3 regions of the Actinoplanes sp. CA-051413 genome follow, and region 1 is predicted to be linked to each of the others. Evidence: riboswitches for the same ligand, from Rfam matches in the RefSeq annotation. Region 1 holds a riboswitch; each other region holds the start of a gene.

The links. A riboswitch is a leader RNA that binds a small molecule or an ion and turns the genes downstream of it on or off. The one in region 1 is predicted to bind cobalamin.
Region 2: linked by a shared signal. The riboswitch ahead of bluB (5,6-dimethylbenzimidazole synthase) and the one ahead of ACQP2Y_RS30810 (VWA domain-containing protein) in region 1 are both predicted to bind cobalamin.
Region 3: linked by a shared signal. The riboswitch ahead of ACQP2Y_RS39165 (ribonucleoside-diphosphate reductase subunit alpha) and the one ahead of ACQP2Y_RS30810 (VWA domain-containing protein) in region 1 are both predicted to bind cobalamin.

The regions. Positions count from the first base shown of each region.
Region 1 is NZ_CP192100.1:6,529,869-6,534,172, forward strand. Features, by position in the region: gene ACQP2Y_RS30810 (VWA domain-containing protein) at 41-2,296, opposite strand; cobalamin riboswitch at 2,328-2,455, opposite strand; gene ACQP2Y_RS30815 (gluconokinase) at 2,540-4,111, opposite strand; gene ACQP2Y_RS30820 (hypothetical protein) at 4,220-4,304, opposite strand, start outside.
Region 2 is NZ_CP192100.1:5,597,049-5,601,352, forward strand. Features, by position in the region: gene ACQP2Y_RS26390 (fatty acid desaturase family protein) at 1-347, shown strand, start outside; gene ACQP2Y_RS26395 (D-arabinono-1,4-lactone oxidase) at 371-1,615, shown strand; partial or broken gene ACQP2Y_RS26400 (hypothetical protein) at 1,732-1,827, shown strand; cobalamin riboswitch at 1,936-2,139, shown strand; gene bluB (5,6-dimethylbenzimidazole synthase) at 2,176-2,802, shown strand; gene ACQP2Y_RS26410 (ester cyclase) at 2,901-3,305, opposite strand; gene ACQP2Y_RS26415 (hypothetical protein) at 3,388-4,304, opposite strand, start outside.
Region 3 is NZ_CP192100.1:8,307,406-8,311,709, forward strand. Features, by position in the region: gene recA (recombinase RecA) at 1-874, opposite strand, end outside; gene ACQP2Y_RS39150 (DUF3046 domain-containing protein) at 1,073-1,273, opposite strand; gene ACQP2Y_RS39155 (GNAT family N-acetyltransferase) at 1,352-2,047, shown strand; gene ACQP2Y_RS39160 (UdgX family uracil-DNA binding protein) at 2,019-2,681, opposite strand; cobalamin riboswitch at 2,795-3,006, shown strand; gene ACQP2Y_RS39165 (ribonucleoside-diphosphate reductase subunit alpha) at 3,139-4,304, shown strand, end outside.

The DNA of each region.
Region 1 (4,304 bases):
GCCGACGCGAAAACCTGTGGGGCGAACCCGGAAGACGGCTTCACGCCGCCCTCCCCAACGGGGTGGAGGTCGGGTTGGCGGCAAGGGCGTCGAGCGGCATGATGTCGGCGCCGAGGGCGGCGGCCAGCCGCCGGGCCAGGCCGAGCCGGATCGGCCCGGCCTCGCAGTCGACGACCACCGCGGCCACGCCGGCCAGCGCCGGCGCGACGAGCACAGGATCAGGCCCGCTGGTCGCGCGCCCGTCGGTGACGATGATCAGCAGCGGCCGCCGGCGCGGGTCACGGCGGCGCTCGGTGGCGATGGTCGCGGCCGCGGCGCGCAGGCCGGCGGCCAGCGGGGTACGCCCACCGGTACGCAACCCGGCGAGCCGCAGCACCCCGACCTCATGGCTCGACGTGGGCGGCAGCACCTGATCCGCGGTCGACCCCCGGAAGGTGATCATGCCGATCCGGTCCCGCCGCTGGTACGCGTCCCGCAGCAGCGAAAGCACAGCGGTCTTGACGACGGTCATCCGCTTCCGCGCGGCCATCGACCCGGACGCGTCCACGACGAACAGCACCAGGTTGGCCTCACGCCCGACATGCACGGCCTCTCGCAGGTCACGCGGCTGCACCACCCCCGTCCGGCGCGCGGCCGCGGCCCGCCTGCCCGCCGGAGAAGCGGGACCGGCGGGACCGGAAACAGGCGCATCACCAAGCTCGCGGTCAAGCCACACATGCTCCTCGGAGCCATTCGGTTCACCCAGTCCCCGGCCGTCCCGCGCACCCGGCGCGGTGATCTGAGAGCCCGATGGCGGCACAGCGGCGGCGCCGCGGTGGATGGCAGCACGCAGAGTGGCCGGCAGATGCGGCGCACCGGCGAGCTTGCCGCGCGGAATCCACGACCCGACCACCCGCCCCCGCCGGGCGAAAGCCGGCGACCGACGCCCGGCATGCCCACCCTCACCCCGAGCAGAGATCCGCAACGTCCGCGGCCGGTAGGCGACACCCGCCTGAGCCGCCGCACCCCCACTCACCTTGCGCTGCTCGTCAGCCGGCGCCTCAGCGGCGGCATCCCCCGAAGCCTGCTCAACCGGGCCGGAAGGCCCGCCACTCCGCCCAGGCCCACCGGAACCATCCGGCCCACCAGAGCCGGGCCCACCAGAATCGGCACCGCCGGAATTCGGCCCGCCAGAGCCCAGGCCGCCGGAATCCGGGCCGTCAGAGTCCGGGCCGTCAGAGTCCGGGCCGCCGGAATCAGGCCCGCCAGGACCATCACCAGGCGGCGGATCCTCATCCGGATCATCCTGAGCGGCCTGATCCAGCGCCTCTTCCAACCGCTCCTCATCAGTACCCGGTGGATCAAGCGGATCCTTACGACGCCGATGCGGCAACGCAAGCCGCGCCGCATCCCGAATGTCTTCCGCCGTCACCAGATCGCGACCGTGCCACGCAGCCAGAGCCACCGCACACCGCGCCACCACGATGTCCGCGCGCATCCCGTCGACACCGTAGGCCAGGCACACCCGGGCGATCCGGTCCAGCTCAGCGTCCGGCAGCTGCACGGACGGCACCCGCCCCCGAGCGGCCAGGATCCGCTCGGCCAGGGCTTTCTCGTCGGCCGCGAACCGGGCCGCGAACACATCCGGGCCGGCCTCGTACGCCAGGCGGCGCCGGACCACCTCGGCCCGCAGCTTCGCGTCGCGCGGGGCGGCGACCGTCACGACCAGGCCGAACCGGTCGACCAGCTGCGGGCGGGGCTCGCCCTCCTCGGGGTTCATCGTGCCGACCAGCAGGAACCGGGCCGCGTGCTTGACCGACACCCCGTCGCGCTCGACGTGGGCGCGGCCCATCGCCGCCGCGTCGAGCAGCAGGTCCACGAGGTGGTCCGGCAGCAGGTTGACCTCGTCGACGTAGAGGGCGCCGCGGTGGGCCGCGGCGAGCAGACCCGGCTCGTACGCCTTGACGCCGTCGGCGAGCGCACGCTGGATGTCCAGGGTGCCGACGACCCGGTCCTCGGTGGCACCGACGGGCAGCTCGACCAGCGTGGCGGGGCGGTGGCCGTGCGGTGCGCCGGGCTCGTGCGGCCCGTCGGGGCAGCCGGGGTCGGGCGCCGCGGGATCACAGGCGAAGCGGCAGCCGCGGACCACGTCGACCTCGGGCAGCAGGGTGGCCAGGGCACGGACGACCGTGGACTTGGCCGTGCCCTTTTCGCCGCGGACCAGGACCCCGCCGACGGCGGGGGACACAGCGGTCAGCAGCAGCGCGAGCCGCAGGTCGTCGAGGCCGACGACGGCAGAGAACGGGTACGGCGTCACGCCCGGTCCTTTCCGCGGGTCCGCGCCCGCGTGTGGAAGGTACGAGCGGCCGGAGTCTCCTGACTTCCGGGGGCGAACCCCGGTCACAGTGGCGGGACCGTCCCGGTCTCCCACCGGGTTCCTCCACTGCCGCTCGCGAGCCACTCTTTCTCACGGCCCGGCACGCCGTCAACGCGGGGCCACGTGGGCATCCTCACGGCCCCGGCCCCCGCAGCTCAACGGGCCCCGGCCGCGACCGGCGGCTCAGCCGACCCCCGGCAGGGCCTTCTCCGTGTCCGGCAGCGGCTCCGGAGCGAGCTTGTCCAGCTCCTTGAGCACATCCGTGACGGCCAGCGCCGACTGCTCCACCAGCGGCCGCATCCGCCGGTACAGGTCGGCGTTCTTCGGGTCCGGCCGCTCGTGCTCGGTGATCGCCACCAGCGCCGCCGCCTCGTCCAGGTCGGGCAGCTCCCCCAGCGCGTGCCGGGCCAGCAGGCAGGCACCCAGCGCCGTCCCCTCCGGCGTGTCGGCGATCGCCACCGGCAGGTCCAGCGCCGCCGCCAGGATGCCGACCCACAGCTCCGAGGCGACCGCCCCGCCGGTGGCCCGGACCTCGGTCATCGCGATGCCCTCGTCGGCGAACGTGTCGCGGACCAGCGCCAGCTGCTGGCACACCCCCTCGACCGCGGCCCGGACCAGGTGGGCCCGGCCGTGCTCGCGGCGCAGGCCGATGTACGCCCCGCGCATCCCCCCGCGCCACCACGGCGCCCGTTCGCCCAGCAGGTACGGCAGGCAGAGCAGCCCCTCGCTGCCCGGCGCCACCTCCGCCGCCTCGGTCAGCAGGGCCGCGTCGCGGACGTCGGCGTCCTCGCCCTCAGCGGTGGGCCGGTCGAAGCCGCCCGCGAAGGTCTGGCCGGCCCAGCGGACCACGGATCCCGCGTTGTTGATCGCGCCGCCGACCACCCAGCGGTCCTCGGTCAGCGCGTAGCAGAACAGCCGGCCCGCCTTGTCCGCGGTCGGGCCGTGCACCACGGTGCGCAGGGCGCCGCTCGTGCCCAGGGACACGGCCGCCACTCCGACCGGCGTCGCGCCCACGCCCAGGTTGGCCAGCGGTCCGTCGGCGGCCCCGATGATCAGGGGCAGGTCCGGCGGGAGCCCGGCGGCGACTGCCACCTCCCGGTTGAGGCGCAGCTGCCGGGTCGTCGGTACGACCTCAGCCAGCCGGCTCTCCTGGATCCCCGCCAGCTCCAGGGCCTCAGGGTCCCAGCGCCGCTGGTGGATGTCGTACATGCCGGTGCCGGAGGCGACCGACAGGTCCAGCAGGAAGCCCTCGTCCGCGACGCCCGCCAGGACGATCTCCTTGACGCCACCCCAGCGCGGCGTGTCCCGCAGGACAGCCGGGTCGGTGGCACCCCACCAGGCGAGTTTGGTCAGCGGGGACATCGGGTGCACCGGCGTACCGGTGCGGGCCTGAAGGTCCTTGGCCCGGCCGGACGCCACGATCCGGTCGCTCTGCCCGGCGGCCCGGTTGTCCGCCCAGGTGATCAGCGGGCCGCGGGCCGTGCCGTCGGCGTTCATCGGGACCAGCGCGTGCAGGAAGGCGCTGAGGCTCACGGCGATGACCCGGTCACCGCGCTCGCGGGCCTCCTTGGCCACGGTGATCAGCGCTTCGACCGCGGCGTCGCGCAGCTTCACCGGGTCGAGTTCGGCCTGTCCCGGGCCGGGCACCGACAGCGGGTAGTGCACGCTGGCCATCGCGCGCACCTCACCCGTCGGCCCGGCGGCGATGGCCTTGGTCGCGGTGGTTCCGGTGTCGACACCGATGACGACGTCCATGCAGCCTCCCTGATCGCCGACAGACATGCCCGATCACCGCGCAACTCAAGCCCGCGGCAGAACCGCGCGGCGAGAGCCGGCGGAGGGACCGGACACCTGTCCCCGACCTTAGGCGAGTCGCACCCGGACCGCCTGCCCTCGCGCGGTGGTCACCTCGACCTCGCCGGCCGCGGCGGGCAGCAGCGCCGCGTCA
Region 2 (4,304 bases), 930 kb from region 1:
CGGCCAACATCGACGGCAACCGGGCGATGCACATCATGACCGGCAACCTGTCGTACCAGATCGAGCACCACCTGTTCCCGGACCTGCCCAGCAACCGGTACCAGGAGATCGCGCCGCAGATCCGCGACCTGTTCCAGCGCTACGGGCTCTCGTACACCAGCGGCTCGCTGCCCCGGCAGGTCGGCTCCGCCTGGTACAAGGTCTTCCGGCTCTCCCTGCCCAACCGCGGCGAGGCCAAGGCCCTCGCGGACGGCCCGCGCCCGGCCAGCGGCCGCAAGGTGAAGGCAACGCGCTGGCAGCGCCCGGCCACCGAGACCCAGACCGAGCCCGTAGCTGTGAACTCCTGACTCGCACGGCCTAGGCTGGTCCGGTGAGCAACGTGGTGACCAACTGGGCCGGCAACATCACCTTCGGCGCCCGCCGGCTGCACCGGCCGGCGGCGCTGCCGGAGCTGCAGGAGATCGTCCGGGCCGGCGGCCCGCTGCGCGTGCTGGGCAGCGGCCACTCCTTCAACCGGATGGCCGACACGACCGGCGACCTGGTCAGCCTGATCAGCCTGCCCCGGGTCGTGGAGATCGCCGAGGACCGCCGGACGGTCCGGGTCGACGGCGGCATCCGGTACGGCGAACTCGTCGACCGCCTCGACGCGGAAGGCCTGGCGGTGCACAACATGGCATCGCTCCCGCACATCTCAGTGGCCGGCGCGGTCACCACGGCGACTCATGGCTCGGGCGTCCGCAACGGCAACCTGGCCACCTCGGTAGCGGCGATCGAGCTGATCCGCGGCGACGGCGAGTTGGTGACGCTGCGCCGCGGCGACGAAGACTTCCCCGGCGCGGTGGTCGGCCTGGGCGCCCTCGGCGTCGTGACGGCACTGACGCTGGACGTGGTGCCGGCGTTCGAGATCCGCCAGTACGTCTACGACGACCTGCCCCGCGCGTCACTGGAACAGCACCTGCCGGAGATCCTCGCGGCCGGATACAGCGTCAGCCTGTTCACCAATTGGCAGACCGGGGACATCAACCACGCCTGGTTCAAGCGTACGGACGAGCTGCCGGAAGGCCCGCTGTTCGGCGCCCGCCCGGCCGACGGGAAGCGCCACCCGGTGCCCGGGGTGGCGGCGGACAACAGCACCGACCAGTTCGGCGTACCGGGCCCGTGGCACGCCCGGCTGCCGCACTTCAAGATGGAGTTCACCCCCAGCACCGGCGCGGAGCTGCAGTCGGAGTGGATGGTGCCGTTCGACCGAGCACTGGAAGCGATCGACGCGGTGGCCCGGGTCCGCGAGAAGATCGTCCCGGTCCTGCAGGTGAACGAGATCCGTACGGTGGCGGCGGACGACCTGTGGCTGAGCATGAACTACGAGCGCGACAGCCTCGGCCTGCACTTCACCTGGATCGCCGACACGGCAGCGGTCCTCCCGGCGGTGGCGGCGCTGGAGGAACAGCTCGCGCCGCTGGAGGCCCGCCCCCACTGGGGCAAGGTCTTCACCCAGGACGCGGCGACGGTGCGCAGCCGCTACCCCCGCTTCTCCGACTTCCAGGCCCTGGTCGCGAAGTACGACCCCAAAGGCACGTTCCGCAACCCCTGGCTCGACGACATCCTGGGCCACTGACCCGGCCGGCCTTTTACGGCGCTACCGGCTTGTCGCCTCCCTATCGTGGTGTCATCGACCGCCGCGAGATCATGCGGGAGTAGAAGCGGATTGCGGCGGCGATGCCGTTTGGCTCTATGCCGCGGATCCCTGTCAAGTGCTGTGCGGATGTCCTGGACGCGGCACATATCACGCTGTTCAGCGGACCACATTCCGATGTTCTGGAGAACGGCCTTCTGTTGCGGGCCGACCTGCACCGGTTGTTCGACCGCCACTTGTTCAGCTTCAACGGAAACAGGCTCCTGAGCGCACCCGGTGCCCGTGGCGGTAGCGTGTCGTCCGGCACGAACTTGTTGCGAGGTGCCCCGCCCGCGGGTGGGGAGAATCGGGAAGCCGGTGCGAATCCGGCACGGGCCCGCCGCGGTGACCGGGGAGCTGCCGCCCACGCGCATCCCTGTGCGCAGCCACTGGCCGACCGGCTGGGAAGGCGGGCGGTGAGGCGCTGATCCGGAAGTCCGAAGACCGGCCTCGCGTCGATGACCCCGGCCTGCCCGGGGCACGAGCGCAGCGGGAGCCTGCCCATGATCCACGACCTGTACGAGACCATCAGCCGCCGCCGCGACGTCCGGGGCCAGTTCACCGGTGCGCCGGTCCCCGGCGACGTCCTGGACCGGATACTCATGGCGGCGCACGAGGCGCCCAGCGTCGGACTGTCGCAGCCGTGGGACTTCATCCTGGTCCGCGACCGCGAACTCCGGCAGACATTCCACCGGCACGTGCACACCGAACGCGAAACCTTCGCCGCCACCCTCGACGGCGACGCGGCGCGGCGGTTCGCCCGCATCAAGATCGACGGGATCCTGGAGTCGACGCTGTCGGTTGTGGTGACCTACGACGCCGCCCGGGGTGGGCCGGCGGTGCTGGGGCGACATGCGATTGCGGACGCCGGGCTCTATTCGGTGTGCCTGGCGATCCAGAACCTGTGGCTGGCGGCGACCGCCGAAGGACTGGGCGTCGGGTGGGTGTCCTTCTACCGCGAGGACTTCCTGCGCGGCCTGTTGGCCATCCCGGGCTCGGTGCGGCCGGTCGCCTGGTTGTGCCTGGGTCCGGTCAGCCACCTCGAGGAGGTGCCGGATCTGGAACGGCACGGCTGGCGCCGACGGCGGCCATTGCAGCTGGCCCTGCACGCGGACCGCTGGGGCGGCTGAGCGGAGCCCGCCCGGGCCGTGACCAGGCACGGCGGCCGGCCGTGGCGGGGGCTGAGCCGGGCGAGCCGCATCCGGGCGTGGCGGACGAAAGCCCCGGCTCAGGCCGGGGTGATCCGGCCCCCGATCTGCTGCGCCACCTCGAGGTCGTTGCCCTCGAACCAGCTCTCGGCCACCTTCCCCCCGGCCAGCCGGAAGATGATGATCCCGGTCTCCCGCACCCGCTGGTCGTCCGGCGGCAGATCCAGATAGCCACCCCGGTACGTCGACCGGATCGTGTACCGCACCACCAGCCTGTCCCCGCTGACGATCACGTCCTCCAGCACCGGTTCCTGGTCGGCGAAAGCCGCCGGGTACCAGCGCAGCCACGTCGTGAAGGCGGCCAGGTCGCCGCTGCCGCCCGGTCCGTGCGCCACGAAGTCTTCGGTGACCAGGTCGGTCAGCCGTTTTTCGTCCCCCGTGCGGCACATGGCGAACCACGCGCGCGCGATCTCCGTCGCTTCCATGCATCAATTTCTATGCCATGTCGACCTTCGGCGCACTGCAAACCGGCGGCCAGGGGAAACCCCCCGGCCGCCGGCTGCGCCGTCAGTCCGTGACGGTCGGTGCGGTCCGCGCGGCTTCGCGCAGGTCGGCCTTTTCCGCCGTGTACGGGTTGTACGCGTAAGCCCGCGCCAACTCCCCCGGCACAGTGAAGTACTCGGCGGACAACTTCGCCGGGTCCGTGGCGATCTCCCCGCGACCCGGCAGGTCGTCGCCGTCGTCCCAGCCCCACGGCGCGTTGGCCGAGTTGGTGCCACAGGAGTACGTGCCCACGCCGCAGCCCCCTGAGGTGTCGCCGGCGAAGGTGCCCAGGTTGGCGTACAGGTTGGTGTTGTCCCGTTGGGCCCACAGGCCGCCCGCCGCGAAGATGTCGATCAGCTCGTAGCGGACGTCGCGGTCGTTGGTGCTGCTCGGCGCTTCGCCCTCGGTCGACGGGTAGTAGACGAGTCCGTCGCCGTTGATGGCGTACTGCGGGTACGCCTTGAGGCCGTGACCCTGGACCTCCTGCGCGGTGACGGGGTGCTGGAACGAGTCGTGCGGTGACGACTGCATCTGCAGCGTGCCGTCGACCGTTTCGCGGCCGGTGGTCCAGGTGCTGCCGCTCGGCGTGTACGAGTAGAAGCTCGTGTGCGCCACGGTGACCGCGGAGCGCAGCACCCCGTACGTGGAGCCGTCCTTCTGGATCGCCAGCAGGACGCCCTCGCCGTCGTTCTCGTGCTCGGTCTCGAAGAACGGGTGGTCGACCCAGTCCCGGGGGTGGAAGAAGAAGTAGGTGACGTACCAGTGGGTGCTGGTCTCCGCCACCGAGTAGTACGCCGCCGCCGAGAACGACGCGCCGGACTCGGCTGCGCGGTCCCAGTTGTTGCGGCCGTTCCAGTCGCCGTCGAAGTTCACTTTGGTCAGGTAGTCCGCCTTGCCGCCCAGGGCGTGGCTGCCGGTGGCGTCGACGTCCTGGTAGTGGA
Region 3 (4,304 bases), 1.8 Mb from region 1:
ACCAGGCGCCAGACTTTCGCACGATGCTCTGCTCGACGCCGACGTCGATCAGCGAGCCCTCGCGGGAGATGCCCTTGCCGTACATGATGTCGAACTCGGCCTGCTTGAACGGCGCGGCGACCTTGTTCTTCACGACCTTGACGCGGGTGCGGTTGCCCACCACGTCCGTGCCGTCCTTGAGGCTCTCGATGCGGCGCACGTCGAGGCGCACCGACGAGTAGAACTTCAGGGCCCGGCCACCGGTCGTGGTCTCGGGCGAGCCGAACATGACGCCGATCTTCTCGCGGAGCTGGTTGATGAAGATCGCGGTCGTGCCGGAGTTGTTGAGGATACCGGTGATCTTGCGGAGCGCCTGGCTCATCAGGCGGGCCTGCAGACCCACGTGGCTGTCGCCCATCTCGCCCTCGATCTCGGCGCGCGGCACGAGCGCGGCCACCGAGTCGATGACGATGATGTCGAGCGCGCCGGAGCGGATCAGCATGTCCGCGATCTCGAGCGCCTGCTCACCGGTGTCGGGCTGGGACACCAGCAGCGCGTCGGTGTCGACGCCGAGGTTGCGGGCGTATTCCGGGTCGAGCGCGTGCTCCGCGTCGATGAATGCCGCGATGCCGCCGCCGCGCTGGGCGTTGGCCACCGCGTGCAGAGCCACCGTCGTCTTACCGCTGGACTCCGGTCCGTAGACCTCGACGACGCGGCCGCGCGGCAGACCGCCGACGCCGAGCGCGATGTCGAGCGCGATGGAGCCGGTGGGGATGACGGCCATCTGGACGACCGGCCGCTCCCCGAGGCGCATCACCGAGCCCTTGCCGAACTGCTTGTCGATCTGCGCGAGAGCAAGATCGAGCGCCTTGTCCCGATCAGGTCCTGCCACCATGTCCGCCACCCCTGTATTCGACTTTCCGGGCGCCTTCGCCGAAGAGCTTCTGTTCATCACGCGGGTCACGCTAGACCTAGGGTCTGACAAAAACCGGTGCCCGGCCGTGTCCTGTGGATGACCACGCCGCTGAGGACAATAGCCGAACAGGTGTACGACTACGAGCGACACGCCAGAACAAGCGTACTAAAAAAGGGGTCAGCGCAGCCTGGCAGGCACCCGATCGGGGTACGCGGAAACCACCGCACGCCAGATAGTAACCGTCTCAACACCCTGAGCTATGGATTCGTTAATGGTGCGCCCGTCGAGCGCCGCAAAACTCTGATCCGCGGCGAGACTCCGCGCGTAAGCCGAGCCGAAGGCCTGTTCGAGGCGCCCCCAGAATTCTGTCAACCGCACGGGAAAAGCGTACCTGCGGGGTCTCGGCGGTCCCGCTCGACGGCACGCTGAGACACACATCACTATGTGCTGGTGACAGTGGACGTTCTCGACCGGCCGAGCTGGGCCGCACTCACCGGCCCGCACGCGCGGTTCGCCGGCATCGTCGGCCGGGCCGCTCGCTACCACCCCGACGTGGCGCCGTTCTTCGCTCTCGAGGACCCCGCCGATCCTCGATGCTGGAACGACCTGGCAGTGCTGGCCGGCCCCGGCACCGAGTTGTCGATCACAGCGAATCCGCCGCGCGACCTGGGCTGGGAGGTCCGAGGCACCAGCGCCACGCGGCAACTGGTAGATGCAACCGTGCGGGCCGTAACGGATCCGGAGGCCGTCGCGCTGACCGCGACCGACGTCCCCGAGATGATCGATCTTGTGCGCCGGACCGGACCGGGCCCGTTCCGGCCGCGCACGATTGAGCTGGGCACTTACCTCGGCATCCGACACGGCGGCGCGCTGTTGGCGATGGCCGGCGAGCGGATCCGGCCGCCGGGCTGGAGTGAGATCAGCGCGGTCTGCACCGATCCCGGCTATCGCGGTCGCGGCCTCGCGGCACGACTGGTGCTCGCCGTCGCAGCCGAAATCTATGAGCGGGGCGACCGACCGTTCCTGCACACCATGGCAGCCAACACTGCAGCGAACCACTTGTTCGCGGCGATCGGCTTCGTGCGGCGCAAGGAGAACGTGAACGTGTCGTTGCGCGTACCGGTCAGCCCAGGACTGTCGCCGCGACCTTGAGGTCGTCGACCAGGCCGTTGTAGGCGGCGTCCCGGTCGTCGGCCCGCAGCACCGCAGACGGGTGGATCGTGGCCAGGGCACGCGACTCGGCGACCGGGAAGTCCTGCGGGCGCTGCGCCGACGCCGGCCAGGGCAGCAGCTCGCCGCGTGACCTGGTGACCCGGAACGACGGTCCGAACAGGGCCTTGGCCGCGGTGGCCCCGAGCGCCACCACCAGATCCGGCTTCAGCTGCGAGAACTCGGCGACCAGCCACGGCCGGCAGGCCGTGATGTGCGCCGGGCCCGGAGTCTGGTGGATGCGCCGCTTGCCTCGCAGCTCGAAGCGGAAGTGCTTCACGGTGTTGGTCAGGTAGATGATCGACGGGTCGATGCCCGCGTCGCCCACCGCGTCGCGGAGGAGCCGGCCGGCCGGGCCCACGAAGGGCAGGCCCTGCTGGTCCTCGATGTCGCCAGGCTGCTCCCCCACCAGCACCAGCCGGGCATGTTCGGCGCCGCGGCCGAAGACCACCTGGGTGGCGTTCTCGTAGAGCTCGCATCCGCGGCAGCCGGGCGCCGCCGCTTTGAGTTCGTCGAGGCTCTTCGCGTCGGCGGGGATGAATTCCTGCGCACCGGGCGGGGCTTGCGTCGTAGCCATGCACACGTTCTACCCCGTCGCGTCCGGTCCACGCGCGCAGGCCCACCTGATCGGGCATGATCCGACACGCCGACACGACATATGGTGTTGTACATCGGCTGTCGCACCTAGATATGGTGTTGCCCGCAGCTGGTTCGCCCGTCCCTCCAGGACGGCGCGAGGCAAGAGGGAACCCGGTGGAAGACCGGGACTGCCCCCGCAGCGGTGAGCGGGAACGACCGCCGTCATCAAGCACTGGGCCCGGGCCCGGGAAGCGACGGCCATTAGGCGACCGGCAACGGTCAGGCCCGCGAGTCCGAAGACCTGCCAGCGCGCCGCACGCTTTCGCGTGCGGCGGTCCGAGGCCGCGTGGGACGGCCGACGCCACTTCAGGTGTACGCGCACAGCCGCGTCCACCGGCGTCCTCCTGCGCGCCCGAAGACCGTTCCGCCAACGGGCTCGCGAGGAGAGAGAGTTCATGACGGTCACGCAGGACAAGACTGCGTACGATCCGGCCGTGCCGGAGCAACGCCGGCACGCGATGCAGGTGCGCAAGCGCAATGGTGAGACCGAGTCGGTCGACGTCAACAAGATCGTGCGGGCGGTCGAGCGCTGGGTCGCCGACCTGGACGAAGTGGATCCGCTGCGGGTGGCGACCAAGACCATCAGCGGGCTCTACGACGGCGCGACCACCGCGGAACTGGACAAGCTGTCGATCCAGACGGCCGCAGAGCTGATCGGCGAGGAGCCGCAATACTCGCGACTGGCGGCCCGGCTGCTGGCGGCCTTCATCGACAAGGAGGTGCGCGGGCAGGGCATCGCGAGCTTCAGCCAGGCCATCGCGCACGGCCACGCGGAGGGGCTGATCGGCGACGCGACGGCTGCCTTCGTGGCCAAGAACGCCCGCAAGCTCGACGATGCCGTGGACCCGGCCGGCGATCTGCGCTTCGAGTACTTCGGGTTGCGGACCGTCGCCGACCGTTACCTGCTGCGTCATCCGCAGTCGCGGCTGGTCATGGAGACGCCGCAGTACTGGCTGCTGCGGGTCGCCTGCGGCCTGTCGACCAACGCCGGTGAGGCGATCGGGTTCTACCGGCTGATGTCGTCGCTGGCCTACCTGCCGAGCTCGCCGACGCTCTTCAACTCCGGCACCCGGCACACCCAGATGTCGTCGTGCTTCCTGGTCGACTCGCCGAAGGACGAGCTGGACTCGATCTACGAGCGGTATCAGCAGGTGGCGCGGCTCTCGAAGTTCGCCGGCGGCATCGGCATCTCCTGGTCGCGGATCCGCGGGCGCGGCGCGCTGATCCGCGGCACGAACGGACAGTCCAACGGCATCGTGCCGTTCCTGCGCACGCTCGACGCCAGCGTGGCCGCCGTCAATCAGGGCGGCCGGCGCAAGGGCGCAGCCTGTGTCTACCTCGAGCCGTGGCACCCGGACATCGAGGAATTCCTGGAGCTGCGCGACAACACCGGCGAGGACGCCCGCCGGACGCACAACCTGAACCTGGCCAACTGGATCCCCGACGAGTTCATGCGCCGGGTCGAGGCCGACGAGATGTGGTCGCTGATCGATCCGTCGGCCGTACCGTCGCTGCCTGATCTCTGGGGTGCCGACTTTGACGCGACCTATCGGGCCGCGGA